Regions from separate parts of the Micromonospora sp. DSM 43699 genome, predicted to be linked through region 2. Evidence: riboswitches for the same ligand, from Rfam matches in the RefSeq annotation. Region 2 holds a riboswitch; the other holds the start of a gene.
The links. A riboswitch is a leader RNA that binds a small molecule or an ion and turns the genes downstream of it on or off. The one in region 2 is predicted to bind thiamine pyrophosphate.
Positions count from the first base shown of each region.

Region 1: another riboswitch for thiamine pyrophosphate. It lies ahead of thiE (thiamine phosphate synthase); the one in region 2 lies ahead of AC0AIB_RS24435 (ECF transporter S component).

Region 1 is NZ_JBTMMT010000082.1:568-11,741, reverse strand. Features, by position in the region: gene AC0AIB_RS27600 (ThuA domain-containing protein) at 1-5,446, opposite strand, end outside; TPP riboswitch at 5,784-5,893, shown strand; gene thiE (thiamine phosphate synthase) at 5,888-6,514, shown strand; gene thiO (glycine oxidase ThiO) at 6,508-7,656, shown strand; gene thiS (sulfur carrier protein ThiS) at 7,647-7,847, shown strand; gene AC0AIB_RS27580 (thiazole synthase) at 7,853-8,623, shown strand; gene AC0AIB_RS27575 (thiamine phosphate synthase) at 8,620-9,336, shown strand; gene thiD (bifunctional hydroxymethylpyrimidine kinase/phosphomethylpyrimidine kinase) at 9,333-10,121, shown strand; gene thiC (phosphomethylpyrimidine synthase ThiC) at 10,139-11,174, shown strand, end outside.
Region 2 is NZ_JBTMMT010000062.1:8,186-19,359, reverse strand. Features, by position in the region: gene AC0AIB_RS24455 (cellulose binding domain-containing protein) at 1-329, opposite strand, end outside; gene AC0AIB_RS24450 (hypothetical protein) at 534-701, shown strand; gene AC0AIB_RS24445 (DUF6328 family protein) at 784-1,287, opposite strand; gene AC0AIB_RS24440 (alpha/beta fold hydrolase) at 1,554-2,384, opposite strand; TPP riboswitch at 2,542-2,647, shown strand; gene AC0AIB_RS24435 (ECF transporter S component) at 2,723-3,313, shown strand; gene AC0AIB_RS24430 (ABC transporter ATP-binding protein) at 3,346-4,773, shown strand; gene AC0AIB_RS24425 (energy-coupling factor transporter transmembrane component T family protein) at 4,770-5,570, shown strand; gene AC0AIB_RS24420 (hypothetical protein) at 5,730-5,942, opposite strand; gene gndA (NADP-dependent phosphogluconate dehydrogenase) at 6,450-7,895, shown strand; gene AC0AIB_RS24410 (hypothetical protein) at 8,069-8,257, opposite strand; gene AC0AIB_RS24405 (isoprenyl transferase) at 8,339-9,151, opposite strand; gene recO (DNA repair protein RecO) at 9,148-9,993, opposite strand; gene AC0AIB_RS24395 (DUF4097 family beta strand repeat-containing protein) at 10,096-10,872, shown strand; gene AC0AIB_RS24390 (acyltransferase family protein) at 10,887-11,174, opposite strand, start outside.

The sequences.
Region 1 (11,174 bases), on a different contig from region 2:
AGGTGGTGGAGTTGCCCGCCTTGTCGGTCGCGGTCACCTTCAGCTCGTGCAGGCCGAGCGGCAGCTCGTACAGCGCCTGCAGGGTGCCGCTGGCGTACGCCCGGCCGTCCAGCACGCCGGAGGTCGTCTTGATGCCGGAGGTCGGGTCGACCGCCTGCCACGAGATCCGGACGTCCTGGCTGTCACCGTAGAGCTGGCCGTCGGCGATGCCGGAGACCAGCAGCGTCGGCTTGGTGCCGTCGATCTTCACGACCGCCGACTTCAGCGACTCGACGTTGCCGGCGGCGTCGGTGGCCCGGTACAGCAGCTCGTGCGTGCCGTCCCCGGTCACCTCGACCGGCGTGGTGTACGCCGTCCAGGCGCCACCGTCGAGCGACCACTCCAGCTTCTTGACCCCGGAACCGGCGTCGGTGGAGGTGATCACCACCGGGACGGTGCCGTTGTGCCAGCCGTCGTCGTTCGCCGGGGCGAACGCCGCCGAGCTGACCGGCGCGGTGGCGTCGATCTTCACGGCGACCTTCTTCGTCGCCTCCACGTTGCCGGCGGAGTCGGTCGACCGGAACCGCACCTCGTGCGTGCCGTCCCCGGTGACCTGCACCGGCTCGGTGTACGCGGTCCACGTGGTGGCCCCGTCGAGCTGGTACTCGGTGCTCGCCACCCCGCTACCGCCGGCCTCGTCGGCAGCCGCCAGCGTCACGGTGACCGGGCCGTTGTGCCAACCCTCGGTCGGGGTGCCGGAGACGGTGGCCGTGGTCACCGGGGCGGTCGTGTCGGCCGCCTTGGTGGAGAGCCGGAAGTAGTCGAACGAGGCCGTCTTCGAGGTGGCCGCGTTCGCACCGAGGGTGAACAGACCGATCTTCGGGGTGGCCCCGACGGCGCTGTTCGTCACCGTCTCGAACGTGGTCCACTCCTGCCCGTCCGCCGAGTAGGACGCGGTGAAGGTGTCACCGGCCCGGGCCAGCCGCAGGTACCACACCGCCGAGGTCAGGTTGGAGACCTGCGGCTGCGGGTTCTGCGTCACCCCGGCGAGTTCGCCACGGAACTCGATCCGCCGGGAGGCCGTCTGACCGGCCTGGTTGTCCACGATGAAGTCCAACTTGACGTAGTTGTCGTCGTCGGCGTGGACGATCAGACCGGCCTGCTGGTACTGCTCGGCCAGCGCGCTGCCGTCGACCTTCGTCTCCAGGGTCCAGTCGCCGGTCGGCGCGGTCTGGAGGATGAAGTTCGTCGGCCCGGTGTTGCTGGTGCCGTAGATGTCACCCTTCGGCACGTCGATCTTCAGCGCGCCGTCGGCCACCCGGTAGGCGGCCGGGTCCTCTCGGAGCACCGCGTTCCACCGGCACTTGTCGAGCGTGGTGCCGGTGAACTCGTCAGACGGGGCGACCGGGCCGGCCGGGGCGTCCGGCGAGACCACGAACGAGTCGAAGACCGCGTCCACCACCGGCGCGGTGGTGCCGCCGTTGAGGGCGAGCAGCCCGATCCGCGGGTTGGTGATGCCGGCCAGCGCGGCGGACCGGCCGACCGGGGTGAACGTCGCACCGTCGGTGGAGTACGCCGCGGTGAGGTTGGTGCCGTCGCTGATCAGCCGCAGCCAGATGGTGTCACCGGCGGGTGCGGCCACGGCGTCGGCCGCGTCGTTGCGCGGGGTCGCCGCGGTCTCCCGGATGAACTCCACCTTGCGGGAACCGCCGTAGAGCAGGTCCACCTTGGCGTAGTTGTCGTCGTCGCCGTAGATCAGCAGGCCGGCCTGCTGGTAGTCGGCGGTGACTGGCACGGTGACCTTGGTGGTGGCCTGCCAGGCCCCGCTGGGTGCGGGCTGGAGCACCAGGTTGGTCGCGTCGTTGCGGGTGCCGTACAGGTCACCGGAGGCGGTGGGCAGCCGCAGCGCCCCGTCGGAGACCGAGTAGAGCTGGTTCTCCCGGACGACCGACCAACGGTCCTTGTTCAGGCTGTTGCCGGCGAAGTCGTCCGACCGCGCTCCGAGGCAGGAGTTGGTCGGCGCGTCCACCTTCACCGGGACGGTCGCGTACGACTTCGCGCCCCGCTTGTCCGTCACCGTCAGGGTGGCGGTGAAGGTGCCCGGGGTGGTGTACGTGTGGGTGGCGTCCAGGGTGGTCGCCGTCCCGCCGTCACCGAAGTCCCAGGCGTACGTCAGCGGGGTGTCGCCCTCGGCGTCGGTGGCCGTGCCCTTGAAGGCGACGGTGACCGGCGCGGTGCCGGTCGCCGGGGTGGCGGTGGCCGTCACCTGCGGCGGCGCGTTGTCGGTGACGCCCCGGCCGATGAAGTCCATCCAGTTGACGTTGACCAGCGAACCGGTGCCGCCGGCCGGGTCCTTGGCGACGAAGTACAGCGCGCCCTCGGCCGCACCGGTCACCGGCGCGGTCACGTCGACGAACTGCTGCCAACCGCCCGTGCTGGGCACGACGGCCGTCGCCACGATCGGGCCGTCGACGGCGCCGGCGTGCACGTCGATCCGACCGCCCTGGACCTCGGAGGCCGCCCGGAACCGGATCTGGTCGACCCCGGTCAGGTTGGCCGGGTCGAGCGACCACCAGTCGCCGTCCTCGATGAAGCCGATGTTCTGGCCGCCGCCGGCGGTGTCGGTGGTGGTCTCCTTCTGCACGCCCGGGTCACCGCCGCCGGTGCTGCCCGGGGCCCGACCGGTGGCCGTGAAGTACTCGGCCTGCTTGCGCTTGGGCTGGAGGATCTCGATCGCCCGGCCGGTCAGCGGGCCGGCGCTGCCGGAACCGCCGTCGTCGGTGTAGGTGGCCTCGAAGACCGCGAAGACGTTCGCCTCCGCGCCGTGCCCGGACGCCAGCGAGGTCTGCACGGTGCCGGTGCAGCCGGTGTGCTGCTCCAGCGGGTGGGCGTGCTCGTCGTGGCCGAGCAGCACCTGCAGCTGCACCCGGTCACAGTCGATGGCGCCGTCCTCCGGGTCGGTCACCTTGATCGTGTACTTGACCTGGTCGCCCCACTCGAAGAAGCCGCCGCTGGGCGGGAACTCGATGGTCACCGTCGGGGCGGTGTTGCCGACCGTCACCGGCACGTTCGCCACCGCGGTACGACCCTTGGGGTTGGTCACGGTGAGCTGGGCGGTGTAGTCGCCGGCGGTGGTGTAGGTGTGGGTGGGGTTTGCCTCGGTGGAGGTCTGCCCGTCACCGAACTTCCAGGCGTAGGTCAGCGTGCCACCGTCGGGGTCACGGGAACCGGCGCTGGAGAACTTCACGGTCAGCGGTGCGGCCCCGGAGGTGGGGTCGGCGCTGGCCTCGGCGATCGGGGCGCGGTCACCGGCGGTGTAGTCGATCCGGTAGACCCCGGAGTCGTCGTTGTTGCCGCCGAAGCCGGTGCCCCACTCGATCATGTAGAGCGCGCCGTCCGGCCCGAACTCGAAGTCCATCGGGCGGACCATCGGCATGCCGGTGAGCAGCTGGTTGATGTCGATCAGCGACTTGCCGTCCGCGCTGACCTGCATCGTGTACATCTTCGACTGGTTCCACTCGCCGAGGAGCGCCTTGCCGTCGTAGTACGCCGGCCACTTGCGGCTGGACGTGCTGTCGGCGTCGTAGCGGTAGACCGGGCCGCCCATCGGGGCGCCGCCGCCGCCGATCTCGGGGAAGCGCGGGTCGCCGGCGTAGCCGTAGTCCACCGTCGCCGCGATGGCCGGCGGCAGGTTGGTCAGGCCGGTGTTGTTCGGCGAGTCGTTCACCGGCGCGGCGCAGTCGAACTTCGCCCCGCTCGGCCCGGACGGGAAGGTGTAGTCGTTGTACGCCTTGTTGTTGCCGGTGCAGTACGGCCAGCCGTAGTTGCCGGCCGTGGCGACGATGTTCCACTCCACCAGGCCCTCGGGGCCGCGGTTCGGGTTGGCCGCCGAGGCGTCCGGCCCGTAGTCGGCGACGTAGAGGGTGTCGGTCTTCTGGTCGACGCCGATCCGGAACGGGTTACGGAAGCCCATGCCGAAGATCTCGGAACGGGTCTTCGCGGTGCCCGGGGCGAACAGGTTCCCCGTCGGGACGGTGTAGGTGCCGTCGTCCTCCGGGTGGATCCGGATCACCTTGCCGCGCAGGTCGTTGGTGTTGCCGGCGCTGCGCTGCGCGTCGTAGTCCTGCCGGCCGGCCCGCTCGTCGATCGGCGTGAAGGCGCTCGACTCGAACGGGTTGGTGTTGTCGCCGGTGGCGAGGTAGAGGTTGCCCTTCGAGTCGAAGGTCATGCTGCCGCCGGCGTGGCAGCAGGTGTTGCGCTGGGTGTCGACCTGGAGGACGACCTTCTCGGTGGCCTTGTCGATGGTGTCACCGTTGACGGTGAACCGGGACAGGTAGTTGCGCGGGGCGCCACCGGCCGGTGCGTAGTACAGGTAGATCCACTTGTTGGTGGTGAACTTCGGGTCGAGGCGGAGACCGAGCAGGCCGTCCTCGTTGCCGGTGAAGACGTCCAGTCGGACGGCGGTGACCGTGTTGCCGGTGTCCGGCTTCACGATCTGCACCCGGCCGTCACGCTCGGCGTAGAACACCCGGCCGTCCGGAGCGATGTCCAGCTCCATCGGGTTGTTGGTGTTGCTGTCCAGCGTGATCTTCTCGAAGTTCGAGGTCTTGGTGGCGCCGCAGTCGGCGTTCTCGACCCCGGCCGCGGTGCGGATGCCGCCGAGCAGGTGGGAGAGGAACTCCGGCTCGGTGTACGACGCCTGGGTGTGGCCGCCGCCGGTGTACCAGGACCGGCCGCCGTCGTAGTCCTGGCACCAGGCGGTGGGGTGGTCCGCACCCATCGCGCCGGCACCCGGGCTGTAGGACTTCTCGTCCAGGCTGGCCAGCACGTGCACCTTGGAGCGCGGGTTGGTGCGGAAGTTGTACCACTCGTCGAAGCGGGACCAGCGGTCCGGCAGGGTGGCGGTCGACGGGTGGGCGTGGTCCTCGACCTTGACGGTGGCCTGCTGGTTGGCCGGGTGGCCGGAGAAGTACGCGCCGACCAGGTTGCCGTACCAGGCCCAGTCGTACTCGGTGTCCGAGGCGGCGTGCACGCCTGCGTAACCGCCGCCGGCCTTGATGTAGCGCTCGAACGCGGCCTGCTGGGTGGCGTCGAGGACGTCACCGGTGGTGGAGAGCCAGATGACCGCCTGGTACTTCGCCAGGTTGGCGTCGTTGAAGGCGGCCCCGTCCTCGGTGGTGTCGACGGTGAACCCGTTGTCGGTGCCGAGCTTCTGGATCGCGGCGATGCCGGCCGGGATGGCGTCGTGCCGGAATCCGGCGGTCTTGGAGAAGACCAGGACCGAGAAGGGTTCGGCGGCGGCTGCCGCCGCTGGTGCGGGTGCCGGTGCGGCCTGTGGCAGGGCCGCCGCGGCGGGAGCGGCCTGGGCGGGGGTGCCGCCGATCAGACCGCTGGCGAGTAGGGAGAGGGCAAGTAGCCCGGCGCCCAGTGGGCCGCGACGTGCGCGGCGGTGGCGGGATGGAGACACTCCATGCTCCTTATGTCCGTGCTGGACAGTGGTGGGGGCATGGGGACGACTCGCCGCAGACCGTCCCCGGTCGGATGGGTGCGGGCCCGCCGAGGTCCGCATCGGTGGCGATCAGGTGCCGACCTCGTCGAGGCCGGTCACCGGAATAATGTCGATCGGTTGAACAAATTAGCGCCGCTGGATTGGTTTCCGGCAAGGCATGAGCATGTAACGATTCGGTATCGCCGACTCGCATTTCCGGCTTATGTGGAGAGAAGCCAAGAAAGGTAATCATAGACACTGCTGGATCGATGTAACACCCCTTGGCGGATCAGCGGATCTGTCGTACGGTGACAGGCACGTAACCCACGGGAGCCCGGTACACCGGGCTGAGAGGGGGGCTGAGAGCCCCCGACCGTCGAACCTGATCCGGGTAATGCCGGCGCAGGGAGGAGAGTTGCCGTGCCGTCCCTCGGCCGACTGCATCTGATCACCGACACCCGACCCGGGTGCGACCCGCTCGCCGTGCTGCGCGCCGCCCTCCCGGTAGCCCGCGCCGACCTGGTCGTCCAGGTCCGGGTCACCGACGGGACCACCGACCGGCAGGCGTACGAGCTGGCCCGGCAGGCGCGGGCGCTCTGCCTGCCGTACGGGGCGACGTGCCTGGTCAACGACCGGCTGCACGTGGCCCTCGCGGTGGACGCCGACGGCGGCCACGTCGGCGCGGACGACCTGCCCGTCGCGGCGGCCCGACGGATCCTCGGTGGTGCCGCCGTACTCGGCGCGACCGCCCGGGAACCCGGCGGCGCGGCGCGGGCGGTCGCCGCCGGGGCCAGCTACCTGGGCGTCGGTCCGTGCCACCCGACCAGCACCAAGACCGGCCTGCCCGACCCGATCGGCCCGGCCGGACTCCGCGCCGTCGCCGAGGCCGTCGACGTGCCGGTGATCGCCATCGGCGGGGTCACCGTCGCCACAGTCCCGGTGCTGCGGGCCGCCGGGGCGTACGGGGTGGCGGTGGTCGGGGCGCTCTCCGCCGCCGCCGACCCGGGGCGGGCCACCGCCGAGCTGATCGCGGCGCTGACGTGTTGAGCGGCCCGGACGTCGCCGTCGTCGGGGCGGGGCCGGTCGGGCTGGCGATCGCCTGGCGCTGCGCCGCCCGCGGCCTGCGGGTGACCGTGCACGATCCGGCCCCCGGCTCCGGCGCGTCGCGGGTCGCCGCCGGGATGCTGGCCCCGGTCGCCGAGGCGTACTTCGGCGAGCGGGAGCTGACCGGGTTGCTCGCCGAGTCCGCCGCCCGCTGGCCGGGCTTCGCCGCCGAGCTGACCGAGGCCGCCGGCACCGGGTTCGGGTACCGCACCGACGGCACCCTCGTCGTCGGGCTGACCGGGGACGACCTGGCCGAGGCGCGCCGGCTCTGGTCGTACCAGCAGGGGTTGGGATTGCCGATCACCGCGCTGCGCCCGTCGGAGCTGCGGGACCGCGAGCCGGCGTTGACCCCGCGACTGCGCGGCGGCGCGGTCGCCCCCGGTGACCACCAGGTCGACCCGCGTCTGCTGGTCGCCGCGCTGCGGGTCGCCGCCGAACGGGCCGGCGCGGCCCTGGTCCCCGGCGCGGTGACCCGGCTGGCCGAGCTGGCCGCGCCGGTCGTCGTGGTCGCCGCCGGCTGCGGGGCCGCCGCGCTCACCGGGCTGCCGGTCCGCCCGGTCAAGGGCCAGGTCCTGCGGCTACGCGCGCCCGATCGCCGTCCGCCCGGCTTCCGGCACGTCATCCGCGGGTACGCCGACGGCGAGTCGGTCTACCTGGTGCCTCGCGACAGCGGCGAGGTGGTGGTCGGGGCGACCGTCGAGGAGCGTGCCGACACCGAGGTGACCGCCGGTGCGGTGCTGCGCCTGCTCCGCGCCGCCGTCGACCTGGCCCCGGAGTTGGCCGAGTACGAGCTGGTCGAGGCCGTCGCCGGGCTGCGCCCCGGCACCCCGGACAACGCGCCGATCCTCGGGCCGCTGCCCGGCCGGCCCGGAGTGCTCGCCGCCACCGGCCACCACCGGCACGGCATCGTGCTCACCCCGGTCACCGCCGACCTGATCACCGAGCTGATCGTCAACGGCGAACCGGACCCGCTGCTCACCCCCTTCACCGCCGACCGGTTCGCCGCCCCGGCCGGGGCGCGGCCGACGGCCGGCGGCGTCGGACGGGACCGGCACACGGCGAACGAGGAGGAGACGTGCGACTGATCGTCAACGGTGTCGGCCGGGAGCTGGCCGGCGGATCGACCGTCGCGGACCTGGTCCGGGCCGTCACCGAGCAGCGGCGCGGCCTCGCCGTCGCGGTCAACGGCGAGGTGGTTCCCCGGGGCGGCTGGCCGGGCGCCGTGCTGCGCGACGGTGACCGGGTCGAGGTGCTCAGCGCCGCCCAGGGCGGGTGACCGGGATGCCCCTCACCATCGCCGACCAGACCTTCACCTCCCGGCTCATCCTCGGTACCGGCGGCGCGGCCAACCTGCACGTGCTGGAGCAGGCGATCCGGGCCTCCGGCACCGAACTTGTCACCCTCGCCCTGCGCCGGGTCGACACCGCCCCCGGCACCGCCGGTGGCCTGCTCGACCTGCTCGACCGGTGCGCGGTGCGGCTGCTGCCCAACACCGCCGGCTGCTACACCGCAGGGGAGGCGGTGAAGGTGGCCCGGCTGGCCCGGGAGGCGTTCGACACCGACTGGGTGAAGCTGGAGGTGATCGGCGACGAGCGGACCCTGCTCCCGGACGGGGTGGAGCTGCTGCGGGCGGCCGAGGAACTCGTCGCCGACGGCTTCGTCGTGCTGCCGTACACCTCGGACGACCCGGTGCTGGCCCGTCGGCTGGCCGACGTCGGCTGCGCGGCGGTGATGCCGGCCGGCGCGCCGATCGGCTCCGGCCTCGGGGTGACCAACCCGCACCACATCCGGCTGATCCGGCAGGGCGTCGACGTGCCGGTGATCCTCGACGCCGGGATCGGCACCGCCTCCGACGCGGCGCTCGCCATGGAGCTGGGCTGCGACGGGGTGCTGCTGGCCAGCGCCGTCACCCGGGCCGCCGACCCGACGGCGATGGCCACCGCCATGCGGTACGGCGTCCAGGCCGGACGGCTCGCGTACACCGCCGGGCGGATTCCCCGCCGCTTCCACGCCCTCGCCTCCACCCCCGACGACGGAAGGCCCGACCTGTGACCCGCCCCGCCGCCACACCCGTCCCCCGGCCGGCCGGGGTGGTGCTGCTGACGGACCGACGGGCGGCGCGCGGCGACCTCGTCGACGTCGTCGCGAAGGCGGTACGCGGTGGCGTGCGGTGGGTGGTGCTGCGGGAGAAGGACCTGCCCCGCGCCGGTCGGCTGGCGCTCGCCGTCGACCTGCGGGCCGTCCTGGCCGAGGCCGGCGGCACCCTGATCGTCGCCGGCCCAGACCCGCTCGGCGACGGCTCGGCTGGCCCTGACCCGCTCGGTCGGGGTCCGGGCGCTGCCGGTGGGGCGGTGCATCTGGCAGCGCCCGGGCCGTACCCGCCGCCGGCCGTCGGGCTCGTCGGTCGGTCCTGCCACGACGCGGCGGAGCTGGCCCGACTCACCACCGAGGACTACGTGACGCTCTCGCCGGTCTGGACCACCCGCAGCAAACCCGGCTACGGCCCACCCCTGCGCCCGGACGGGCTGCGCCGGCTCGTCCGGATCAGCCCGGTGCCCGTGTTCGCCCTGGGCGGCATCGAGACCCCGGCACAGGTGACGGCCTGTGTCGGAGCGGGCGCGGTCGGGGTGGCGGTGCTCGGCGCGATCATGCGCGCCGCCGACCCGACCGGGGTCGCCGCCACCCTCACCAGCGCCTTCCCTTCGACCCCCCGCCCGACGGACCGCATCCCGGTCGGCGGGGCGTGGCCCGAGGAGACGACATGACGCCCACGACCGTGCTCACCATCGCCGGCTCGGACTCCGGCGGCGGGGCCGGCATCCAGGCCGACCTGAAGGTCTTCGCCGCCCTCGGCGCGTACGGCACGAGTGTGCTGACCGCTGTCACCGCGCAGAACACCCGGGGCGTGGACGCCGTGCTGCCGCTGCCCCCGCGCACCGTCACCGAGCAGCTCGACAGCGTGCTCACCGACTTCGCGGTGCGCGCGGTGAAGACCGGGATGCTCGGCACCCCGGCGGTAGCCGACGCGGTGGCCGAGGCGGCGAAGGCGGGCCGGCTGCCGCACCTCGTCGTCGACCCGGTGCTCGTCGCCACCAGTGGACACCGGCTCGGGGTGGTGGCGGCGGTCGAGCGGCTGCTGCCGTACGCCCGGGTGGCGACGCCGAACTGCGCGGAGGCCGCCGCCCTCACCGGACGCCCGGTGGACACGGTCGAGGAGATGGTCGTGGCGGCGCAGGACCTGGCGGCCGCCGGCCCGGAGTTCGTGGTGGTCACCGGCGGTGACGTGGACGCGGCCGGCGAGTCGGTCGACGTGCTGGCCGGCGGCGGGGCGACCACCCTGCTCCGCGCACCCCGGGTGGACACCCGGCACAGCCACGGCACCGGCTGTTCGTTCTCGGCGGCGATCGCCGTCCGGCTGGCGGCCGGTGACCCGGTGCCGGTCGCGGTCGCCACCGCCAAGGAGTACGTCACCCGCGCGCTGACCGGCGCGCGGGGTTGGGAACTGGGCGCGGGACGCGGCCCGCTGGACCACTTCGGCTGGTCCCGATGACCATCAGGGAGGCTGTCATGCAGGCACGTCGCAAGGTCTACGTCGAGGGGGCCCGGCCGGACGTCCGGGTGCCGTTCGCCGAGGTGGAGCTGACCGGGGACGACCCGCCGGTACGGCTCTACGACACCTCCGGCCCCGGCTCGGACCCGGAGGTGGGGCTGCCGCCGCTGCGCGGGCCGTGGATCGCCGCCCGGGGGGACGTGGCCCCGGTCCGGGGCGCCGGAACCCCGCTGGCCGGCGTCGACTCCCAACGCCCCACCCAGCTCTGCTACGCCCGCGCCGGGATGGTCACCCCGGAGATGGAGTTCGTGGCGATCCGGGAGGGCGTGCCGCCGGAGTTCGTCCGGGACGAGATCGCCGCCGGGCGGGCGGTGCTGCCGCTCAACGTCAACCACCCGGAGTGCGAGCCGGCGATCATCGGCAAGGCGTTCCTGGTGAAGGTGAACGCCAACATCGGCACCTCGGCGGTCACCTCGTCGGTGGCCGAGGAGGTGGAGAAGCTGACCTGGGCCACCCGCTGGGGCGCGGACACCGTGATGGACCTGTCGACAGGCAAGCGCATCCACGAGACCCGGGAGGCGATCGTGCGCAACTCGCCGGTGCCGATCGGCACGGTGCCGATCTACCAGGCGCTGGAGAAGGTCGGCGGCGACCCGGTGAGGCTGAGCTGGGAGGTGTTCCGGGAGACCGTCATCGAGCAGGCCGAGCAGGGCGTCGACTACATGACGGTGCACGCGGGGGTGCTGCTGCCGTACGTGCCGCTGGCGGTGGACCGGGTCACCGGGATCGTCTCCCGGGGCGGTTCGATCATGGCGGCCTGGTGCCTGGCGCACCACGAGGAGAACTTCCTCTACACCAACTTCCGCGAGCTGTGTTCGCTGCTGGCGAAGTACGACGTCACGTTCTCGCTCGGCGACGGGCTGCGACCCGGCTCGATCGCCGACGCCAACGACGAGGCCCAGTTCGCCGAGCTGCGTACCCTCGGCGAGCTGACGACGATCGCCTGGGAGTACGACGTCCAGGTGATGATCGAGGGGCCCGGCCACGTGCCGA
Region 2 (11,174 bases):
CCTGCCCCGGTCGCGATGGCGGCGTTGTAACCGGCGTCCTTCGCGCTGACCGCCGTCCCGTTCTGGGTGACCGTGGCGTTCCACGCCTGGCTGACCTGCTGGCCGGTGGCGAAGGCCCAGGTGAGCGTCCAGCCGGAGACCGGGTCGCCGAGGTTGGTGACCGTGACGTCCGCACCGAAGCCGCCCTGCCACTCGCTGGTGACCTTGTAGTCGACCCGGCAGCCGGTCGCGGCGGCGGTGGCGGCCCCGCTCGCCACGGCCACCCCGCCCGCGAGGACCGCCAGAGTGATCACGCCAAGTCCGGCGGTACGCCGCCGCGCTGCTCTCATCGTCCGCTCCTCGTCGGTGGTGCCGGGCCGGCGTCGGCTGCCCGTGTGGGCCACCGCACGCGCCCCTTCGACGGGGCGGAGTCGGCCACACGCCCGGGACGAGGCGTGACAGTTATCGATGTTACTCGATATCAGTCGCCCCGGTTCCACGATGTCCACCGTCGTACGACGAGCACCGCCCCACCCCTCGTCTAGGGTGGGGCGGTGCTCTACTTCCTGATCGTCGTCGCCGTGCTGCTGCTGGCGTACGCCGCCGTGCTGGTCAGCTTCGTCAGGCGCGGGCGCAAGATCCCGCCGCAGGCGTACCTGGTGCTGGCGCTGCTCAACGGGCTCATCCTGGCGGCCGTGCTGGCCTGGGCCGTCGCCCGCTGACGAACGGACGGCGACCGGCCGAGGAGCCGGTGGACCGCCACGCCATCCCGCCCGCCGCACCCGTTCCGCGCGGCGGGCGGGGTCAGTCGCCGGTCAGCACGATCGGCTCGTCATCGTCGTCGTCGATGTCGTCGTCACCCCAGTTGCGCCGGACGAACGGCAGGACCACCCAGAACGTCAGGAACCACAGGCCGGTGATCACGGTGAGCACCACGGCGATGCCGGTGTCCAGCACGAAGTCGGCGATCAGCAGGACCGCGCTCACCATGGCGACAAGCATGAAGGCCAGACCACCGGTGGCCATCCGGTGGGCGAAGCGGACCAGCTCCGGCTTGCGACCCTGCCGGAACAGCGCCCGGTGGAAGGCGACCGGCGAAATGATCATCGCGGTGGCCGCGGCGGCGGACAACAACGCGAGGATGTAGACGTCCCGCTGGAACTCGCTGGTCCGGGTGAACCCGTTGCTGAACGGCAGGGTCAGCAGGAAGGCGAAGAGGATCTGCACGCCGGTCTGGGCGACCCGCAACTCCTGGAGCAGATCGGCGAAGTTGCGCTGCCAGCGCTGCTTCTCGGATTCCTTCGACACGGGCGACCTCCGGGGTGAGACGTACGGCCGGCGGGGGCGTCCCCGTCGGCAGCAACGCCTGTGCCCCATCGATACCTGCCCGAAACCGATTCACGACCCCGGCCCCGCAAGATCGCGCTCGATCCATGTTGTAGTGGCCTCCCGCCGCACGGATACCACGACAACCAGGAATCGAGTACCACGACAACCAGGATCGAGTACCACGACAACCAGGATCGAGTACCACTACCACCAGGATCGAGCGTGACCCGGCTCCCCGGCAACGCTCAGACCGCCCCGCGCACCCGGGCCAGGATCGCCTCGGCCAGCGGGCCCGGGGCCTCGTCCGGGATCCAGTGGGTGACCCCGGGCAGCACCACGAAGCGGTAGTCCCCCGACACGTGCCGGGCGCACGCCTGCGCGGCGGTACGCCCCACGGCCACGTCCCGGTCGCTCCACACGTAACTGGTCGGCACGGTCACCGGGCCGACCGCCTTCAGGTCCCGCCCCGACATCGCCCGGTACCAGTTCAACGCGCCGGTCAACGCCCCCGGCACCCGCATCGGCCCGGCGTACCGGGCCACCCGGGCGGGGTCACCGACGCCGGCCAGCATCCGGCGCAGCACCGCCGCCCGCCAGGCCAGCAGCACCCGCTCCGCCAGCCCCGCGCGGCGGAACAACGCCATGTACGACGAGCGCGCCCGCTGCCCCCGGTCGGCGGAGAGCGCGTAGCCGAAGGCGGCCGGATGTGGCACCGAGACCGCGGTGAGGGTGCGCACCCGCTCCGGATGCCGGGCGGCCAGCGCCCAGGCGACGATCGCGCCCCAGTCGTGCCCCACCACGTGCGCGGCGTCGACGCCCAACTCGTCGAGCAGCGCCACCGCGTCGGCGACCAGCTCCGGCAACCGGTAAGCGGCCACCCCGGCGGGCCGGGCGTCGGGCGAGTAGCCCCGCTGGTCCGGGGCGTAGGTGCGCAGCCCCGCGGCGTGCAGGGCGGGCACCACATCGTCCCACTCCCCGCCGTGCTGGGGGAAGCCGTGCAGCAGCAGCACGACCGCGCCGCCCTCGGGGCCACCGGCCCGTACGTCGAACGTGAGCCCTCGCGCCGGTACCCGCATGACCGGCAGCCTACCCAGCCCCGACGGCGCCGCACCCCGGGCGGACGCCCGGCGGTGGTCGCGACCCGGACGCCCGGCGGACCGGCGTCGACTGCCGGGAACCGTGGCCTGCTGGGTCGTTGCCGCAGGTCGGTGCTAGCGTCTGCCGAGACAACTTCACATCCGACAGGGGAGCGCACAGCGCTGAGAGTGCGGGCATCGCCCGCAGACCCTCGAACCTGATCTGGGTAATGCCAGCGCAGGGAGTTCGGTCGACCTCCAGCCGCGCCGCCGTCCGGCAGCCGCCGGGCGCGGCGTGCGTCTTCTCCTGGTTCGATCACTGGACTGGGAGCACCGACATGAAACACACCGACAGCAACCGGTGGCGCACCATCGACATCGTGGTCGCCGCCGTGATCGCCGTGGCCTTCGGCGTCATCTTCTGGGCCTGGGGCCTGGTCTGGAAGGCCGCCGACCCGGCGTTCGCCGCCGCCCCGGCCAGCCAGGCGGTGATGTACGGCGTCTGGCTGGTCCCGGCGGTGCTCGGCGGCCTGGTGATCCGCAAGCCCGGGGCGGCCCTGTTCTGCGAGGCCGTCGCCGCCACCGTCTCCGCGCTGCTCGGCGCGGAGTGGGGCGGCATCACCATCGTGCAGGGGCTGATCCAGGGTCTCGGCGCGGAGTTGGCCTTCGCCGCGTTCCGCTACCGGTCGTTCCGGCTGCCGGTGGCGGTGCTGGCCGGCGCGCTGACCGGGCTGAGCGCCGCCCTGTTCGACTTCTTCGTCTGGAACGCCGAGTACGCCCTGACCAGCTACCGGCTGCCGTACGCGGCGCTGACGGTGCTCAGCGCCGCCGTCGTCGCCGGGGTCGGCGGCTGGTACCTGACCCGCGCGCTGGCCGAGACCGGCGTGCTGGACCGGTTCCCCTCCGGCCGTGACCGCACCCTGGTCTGACCTTCCCTGGCGATCATGGAGGTGCCGGCGACGTGGCGAGTGTGAGGCTGGTCGGCTTCGGCTGGCGGCACGCCGGTCGGCGGGCCTGGGCGGTACGCGGGGTGGACCTGCGGATCGACCACGGGGAACGGGTGCTGCTGCTCGGGCCGTCCGGGGCCGGCAAGAGCACCCTGCTGGCCGCGCTGGCCGGGCTGCTGCCGGCGGACTCCGGCGAGCAGGAGGGCACCGTCGAGATCGACGGCCTCGACCCGGCCAAGGCCCGCGAGCGGGTCGGCACCGTCTTCCAGGACCCGCAGTCCCAGTTGGTGATGGCCCGCAGCGGCGACGACGTCGCGTTCGGCCTGGAGAACCGGGGGGTGCCCGGCGACGAGATCTGGCCCCGGGTGGACGAGGCGCTGCGCCGGGTCGGTTTCCCGTACCACCGGGACCGGCCCACCGCGGCGCTGTCCGGCGGCGAACAGCAGCGACTCGCCCTGGCCGGCGTGCTGGCACTGCGCCCCGGGCTGCTGCTGCTCGACGAGCCGACCGCCAACCTCGACCCGGCCGGCGCGGAGCTGGTGCGCGGGGCGGTGGCCGGCGCGCTGGACCCCGACACCACCCTGGTCCTGGTCGAGCACCGGGTCGCCGACGCCCTCGCCCTGGTCGACCGGGTGGTGGTGCTGGCACCCGGTGGCGGGGTCCGGGCGGACGGGCCACCGGAGACGGTCTTCGCCGCACACGGTGCCGCGCTCGCCGCCGAGGGGGTCTGGGTGCCCGGACACCCCACCGCGTCCCGCCCGGCCGCCGGGCCGCCGGGCGGGGAGTTGCTCACCGCCGACCGGCTCGGCCTGCCACCCCGGCTGGCCCCCACCGACCTGGCGGTACGTGCCGGCGAGGCGCTCGCCGTCCGGGGCCCCAACGGGGCCGGCAAGTCCACCCTCGCGCTGCTGCTCGGCGGCTTGCTCCGCCCCGGCGTCGGCCGGCTGGCCGGCACCTCCGCGCTGGCCGACGGGGACCCCCGCCTCCCACCGCACCGCTGGCGGGCCCCCGCCCTGGCCGGCCGGATCGGCTCGGTGTTCCAGAACCCGGAGCACCAGTTCGTCACCGGCACCGTCCACGACGAGCTGGCCCTCGGCCCCCGCCGGACGGGCCGCCCCGAGCCCGCCGTCCGGGCCACCGTGGACGAGTTGCTGGACCGGCTGCGGCTGACCCGGCTCGCCGGCGCCAACCCGTACACCCTCTCCGGTGGGGAGGCCCGGCGGCTCAGCGTGGCGACCGCCCTGGCCACCGCGCCCCGGCTGCTGATCTGCGACGAACCCACCTTCGGCCAGGACCGGCGGACCTGGGGTGAGCTGGTCGACCTCTTCGCCGACCTGCGCGACGCAGGGCACGGCGTGGTCACCGTCACCCACGACACGGACTTCGTCGCCGCGCTCGCCGACCGGACGGTCACCCTGTGCCCCACCCGGGAGGGACCGTGATCGGTTTCGCACCTGTCGCCCGGCCCGGTGCGCCGCTGGCCCGGCGCAACCCGGTGGCGAAGCTGGCGGCCGGGCTGGTCTTCTCGTTCCTGCTGGTGGCCAGCCTCGACCCGGTCGCACCGGCGGTGGCGATCGCCGTCGAGCTGGCGTTGCTGCCGCTGTTCGGCATCCGCTACCGGGTGCTGGCCCGCCGCGCACTGCCGCTGCTGGCCGGGGCCGCCGGCATCCTGGTCACGCTGGTCCTGTTCGCCGCCGACCGGTCCGGCCGGGTGCTGTGGGAGGCCGGGCCGCTGCTTGTCACCTCGGGGGTGGTGGTCACCGCGCTCGGGCTGGTGCTGCGGATGTTCGCGGTCGCCCTGCCCGGGGTGATCGTCTTCGCCACCACCGATCCGACCGACCTGGCCGACGCGCTTGTCCAGAACGCGAAGGCCCCGGCCCGGTTCGCCATCGGCGCGCTTGCCGCCTTCCGGCTGGTGCCGCTGCTCGGTCAGGAGTGGCAGATGTTGACCATGGCCCGCCGGGCCCGGGGCGTGGACGCCGGCCGCAACCCGCTGGCCCGGCTGCGACTCTTCGTCTCCACGGCGTTCGCCCTGCTGGTGGGCGCGATCCGACGCGGCACCAGGCTGGCGGTGGCGATGGACGCCCGGGGCTTCGACGCCGGCACCCCGCGCACGGTGGCCCGCCGGCAGGTGTTCCGCCCGGCCGACTGGCTGCTGGTCGTCGGCGCGGCGGCGCTGGCCGGCGGCGCGCTCGCGGTCAGCGTGGCGCTCGGCACCTTCCGCCCCCTGATCGGCTGATCCACTCCCACCCGGTCCATCGCCCCACCGGGCATGCCGGGCGGCCAGGCACCCGGACCGCCGGGACACGCCGGCACCACTGTGCCGAAACAGCGGTGTCCGGGGTCCGGACACCGCTGTTTCGGCGATCTGGTGCGGGATGTCCCCGCCGGGGGCGGATCAGCTGCGCCGGAAGGCGTACCGGCGGTTCTGGCCCTGGGCGGTGGTGGAGCCGGACCGGACCGACCGGCCCGACCGCGACGGCGGCGGGGGCGGGGGCGACCGGACGACAGCGTCCGGGTGGGCCGATGCGAAGGCGAGGGGGACCGGGTGCGCGGGCGTCACGGTGAGTGCCGCGAGCGCCGCCGGGTCCACCTCCACCGGCTTCGGCACGGGACGACGGGACCTCTTCGGACTGCGTTTGGCGGGCATACGCTGCCTCCTGTACGTGCGGAGGACCACACCGCCAGCAAACGGCGGGCGGGCGGTCGACGGACGGGATCGGCTCCGGACGACCGGCCACGAGTCATCCCCTGCCAGGAGGGGTGGGAGACGCGGACGCCCGAGCACGCGGACCCGCGGCCACGGCGGCGGGTCGGCTCTGGAGAAAGGGCGTCAGATGCGCATGCCGTCACGTTAGCCGGCCCCCGCGCCCGACGCATCCGTTTTTCCCGACGGCCGTTCCCGGCCCGACGACCGTTCCAGGGCCCGACGGCGGACACCCCGACGACCGCGCCGCCCCACGGCGGACACCAGACGGTCATCCCGGCCCGGCGGCGGGCGGCCCCTGCCGCGCGGACGCGACCACCCTGTGACACTGGGTGGACGGCGGCTGCCGGGCGTAGGGGGCACGCGATACCGTCGCAGCACACAGGTGACGTGAGAGGTGGCGGGTACGAGATGACGCAACAGGCGACGGCGCAGATCGGCGTGACCGGGCTGGCGGTGATGGGTCGCAACCTGGCCCGGAACCTGGCCCGGAACGGGTTCACCGTGGCGGTGCACAACCGCTCCCCGGAGCGCACCCGCAGCCTGGTCGCCGACCACGGTGACGAGGGCACCTTCGTGCCGTCCGAGTCCCTGGCGGACTTCGTCGGCTCGCTGGAGCGGCCCCGCGCGGTGATCGTCATGGTCAAGGCGGGCGGCCCCACCGACGCGGTCATCGACGAGTTGGTGCCGCTGCTGGAGGAGGGCGACATCGTCGTCGACGCCGGCAACGCGCACTTCGCCGACACCCGCCGCCGGGAGGAGACGCTGCGCGAGCACGGGCTGCACTTCGTCGGCACCGGCGTCTCCGGCGGCGAGGAGGGCGCGCTGCTCGGGCCGAGCATCATGCCGGGCGGTTCGGCGGAGTCCTACCAGAAGCTCGGGCCGATCTTCGAGAAGATCGCCGCACAGGTGGACGGCGTCGCGTGCTGCCAGCACGTCGGCCCCGACGGTGCCGGTCACTTCGTCAAGATGGTGCACAACGGCATCGAGTACGCCGACATGCAGCTCATCGCCGAGGCGTACGACCTGCTGCGGGCCGGGTTGGGGGCGAGCCCGGCGGAGATCGCGGAGATCTTCCGGGAGTGGAACACCGGCGAGCTGGAGTCGTTCCTCATCGAGATCACCGCCGACGTGCTGGCGCACACGGACGCCGCCACCGGCAAGTCCTTCGTCGACGTGGTGCTCGACCAGGCCGAGCAGAAGGGCACCGGCCGCTGGACGGTGCAGATCGCCCTCGACCTGGGCATCCCGATCACCGGTATCGCCGAGGCGACCTTCGCCCGGTCGCTGTCCGGCCACGCCGGCCAGCGTGAGGCCGCCCGCCGCACCTTCGGCGACGCGGGCGAGAAGTGGCAGGTCGACGACCGGGACGCCTTCGTCGAGGACGTCCGGCGGGCGCTGCTGGCCAGCAAGATCGTCGCGTACGCGCAGGGCTTCGACCAGATCCGGGCCGGCAGCCGCGAGTACCACTGGGACATCGACCTGGGTGGCACCGCCACCATCTGGCGGGGCGGCTGCATCATCCGGGCCCGCTTCCTGGACCGGATCCGGGAGGCGTACGACTCGCAGCCGGAGCTGCCCACCCTGCTGGTCGCGCCGTACTTCGCCGACGCGGTGAGCGACGGCGTGCCGAGCTGGCGTCGGGTGGTGGCCGACTCGGCGCGGGCCGGCGTGCCCACCCCGGCCTTCTCCTCGTCGCTCGCCTACTTCGACGCGCTGCGCGCGGAGCGGCTGCCGGCGGCCCTGATCCAGGGCCTGCGGGACAACTTCGGCGCGCACACCTACCACCGGGTCGACCGGGAGGGCGCGTTCCACACCCTGTGGGCGACCGCCGACCGCTCCGAAGTGGCCGGCTGACCAGCCCGTCGTCCCCGGCGTGCCGCGGTCTCCCCCCAGCGGGGGCACCGCGCTCACCGGACCGGCACCAGTGCCACGCGAACGCCCCGCCGCCCCGGTGAAACGGGGTGGCGGGGCGTTCGCCGTGAGGTCGGTGGTGACCGCTGGTCACCGGGGAAGCCGGTGGCGGGTGGTCACCAGAACCGACGACGCCGGGCGGCCTTCTGGGGGCGCAGCACGTCGGCGCCCTTGGACAGCAGCCGGCTCACCCCGCTGGGCCCCCGACGGGACTCCAGGGTGTGGCTCAGCCGACGGGCGCCGGCCGCGGCCAGCGGCACGGCGACCGCCATGACCGCCCACTGCGCGATCCGCTTCTGAATCATGTGTGCTCACCTCCGCGATCTGGCTGCCTGCGGAGGTGGTACCCCGCCGGCGAGATCACCAATCGCAAGGCGGGGCGACGGTCAGACAGTCGGGGCGACCGGGTTGGGCAGCGCCCCGCCGAAGCGACGGTCCCGCTGGGCGTACAGCTCGCAGGCGTACCAGAGGTGGCGACGGTCGAAGTCCGGCCAGAGGGTGTCCAGGAACACCAGCTCCGCGTACGCCGACTGCCAGAGCATGAAGTTGGAGATCCGTTCCTCACCGGAGGGGCGCAGGAAGAGGTCGACCTCGGGGACCTCCGGGTGGTAGAGGTACTTCGCCACGGTCTTCTCGGTGACCTTGGCCGGGTCGAGCCGGCCGGCGGCCACCTCCCGGGCGATCGCGGCGGCGGCGTCGGCGATCTCGGCCTGGCCGCCGTAGTTGACGCAGAACTGGAGGGTAAGCGTCGAGTTGCCCCGGGACATCTCCTCGGCGGTCTGCAACTCGGAGATGACGCTCTTCCAGAGCCGGCCGGCCCGCCCCGACCAGACCACCCGCACCCCCAGGTCGACCAGCTGGTCGCGGCGGCGGCGGATGACGTCCCGGTTGAAGCCCATCAGGAACCGGACCTCGTCCGGCGAGCGCCGCCAGTTCTCGGTGGAGAAGGCGTACGCCGACAGGTAGGGCACGCCCAGCTCGATCGCCCCCTCGACGGTGTCGAAGAGGCTGTGCTCGCCCTGCTCGTGGCCCCTGGTGCGGGGCAGGCCGCGTTCCTTGGCCCATCGGCCGTTGCCGTCCATCACCACCGCGATGTGCTTCGGCAGCGCCTCGACGGGCAACGCCGGCGGCCGGGCACCCGACGGGTGCGGTGTCGGCGGCGTCGGCGCCCGCCGGCCGGCCCTCAACGATCGGATCACTCGGTCATCCCCCTGTCCACGCCCTCCACGCCGACCCGGGGCGGCGGCACCGGACCGCTCCCCGCGCCACCCGGCGACCCACCCCGGTCGACCAGCGGCAGCGAGCGTAACGCGCGTTCCAGGTGCCACTGCAGATGCGCCGCGACCAGGCCGCTGCACTCCCGGCGTACCCCGGTCTCGGTGGCGTCGGCGACCTGCCAGTCGCCGCTGGTGAGGGCGGACATCAGGTCGATGGTGGCCGGTGCCGGGTGGGCCGCGCCGGGCGGCCGGCAGTCCGGGCAGACCGCACCCCCGGCCGGTACGGAGAACGCCCGGTGCCGCCCCGGCGTGCCGCAGACGGCGCAGGCGGTAAGCGCCGGCGCCCAGCCGGCCAGGCTCATCCCGCGCAGCAGGTAGGCGTCGAGCACCAGCGTGGTGGCGTGCTCCCCCCGGGACAACGCCTTCAGCGCGCCGAGGGTGAGCTGGAACAGCCGCAGCGACGGCTCCCGCTCGACGGGGGTGAGGCGTTCGGCGGTCTCCGCGATCGCGCTGGCCGCCGTGTACCGGGGGTAGTCCCCGAGGAAGCGCTTGCCGTACAGGTCGATGCCCTCGACCTGGCTGACGCTGTGCAGCGAGCTGCCGGTGTTGCCCTTCGGGTCGCCGGCGAGCTGGAGGTCGACGTGGCCGAACGGCTCCAACCGGGCGCCGAACTTGCTCGTGGTGCGGCGTACCCCCCGGGCCACCGCGCGTAGCCGGCCGTGCCGGCGGGTCAGCAGGGTGATGATCCGGTCGGACTCGCCCAGCTTCTGCACGCGCAGCACCACCGCGTCGTCGCGGTAGAGCTGTCGGCGGTACCCGGCCATCGGGTCATTCTCCCTCGGGGTGGGAAATCAGGGTCGGCTCGGGGTGGGTCGGTGCTTCGCCCCGGATGTGCCGCAGGTGGGGACGGTCGTAGGTTGCTCGGCATGGCTCTTCCCCGCAGCACGGTCGCCCTGGGCGCGACCGCCGCCCTCATCCTCGCCACCGGGTGCGACACGCTGGCGTTCCGGCGGCTGGACTTCGACACCACCGAGGCGGCGAAGATCGCCCGGATCACCGTACGGCCCGGATCCGGGGACGTGGTGGTCCGGGCGACCGGCCCGGCCACCGGCGTACGCGTCAAGCGGGTGGTCCGTTACCAGGGTGACCAGCCCGACACCACGTACGAGATCACCGGGGACGAGTTGGTGCTGGACACCGACTGCGGTTCCCGCTGCTCGGTGTCGTACGACGTGACCGCCCCGCCCGGGGTGCGGGTGCAGGGCGAGGCCGGCTCCGGCGACGTGGAGCTGGCCAGGATCGGATCGGTCGACTTCACCCTCGGCTCGGGCAACATCCGGATCGCCGACGCCAGCGGCACGGTGCGGGCGGAGACCGGGTCGGGCAACATCGAGGTGGTCAACGTCGCCGGCCCGGTCGACCTGCGGGCGGCCTCCGGCGACGTCACCGGCACCCGCCTCGGCGGCGACGTCTCCGCCGAGACCGGTTCCGGCAACATCACGCTCATCCTGGACAAACCGGCCTCGACGCGGGCCCACGCCGGCAGCGGGGACGTCGAGCTGACGGTGCCGGCCGGCCGGTACCGGGTGAAGTCGAACGTCGACTCGGGGGATGCCGAGATCGGGGTCACCAACGATCCGGCCGCACCGCTGTTGCTGGACCTGGACGCCGGCAGCGGGAACGTGACAGTCGCGCAGCGGTGACCGGCCGGCGTACCTCACCGGCCCCTGATCTCGACGGTGCCGGCCTCGGCCACCCGGGGGGCCGGGACGCCGACCGGCCCGGTGCCGGGCGACGCCGTCGCCGGCCGGGACGGCCGGCGGCCGGGGACCAGTTCGGGACGGCGGCCGGCGGCCACGTCCTCCACCCAGCCGACCAGCAGGGTCACCACTCCGACCAGCAGGAAGACCAGCACCACCCGGATCGCCAGCCCCCACGGGTCCCGGGGCGACCAGCCGACCAGACCCACCAGCGGGGTCAGCGCCACCACGAAGGGCATGTGCCA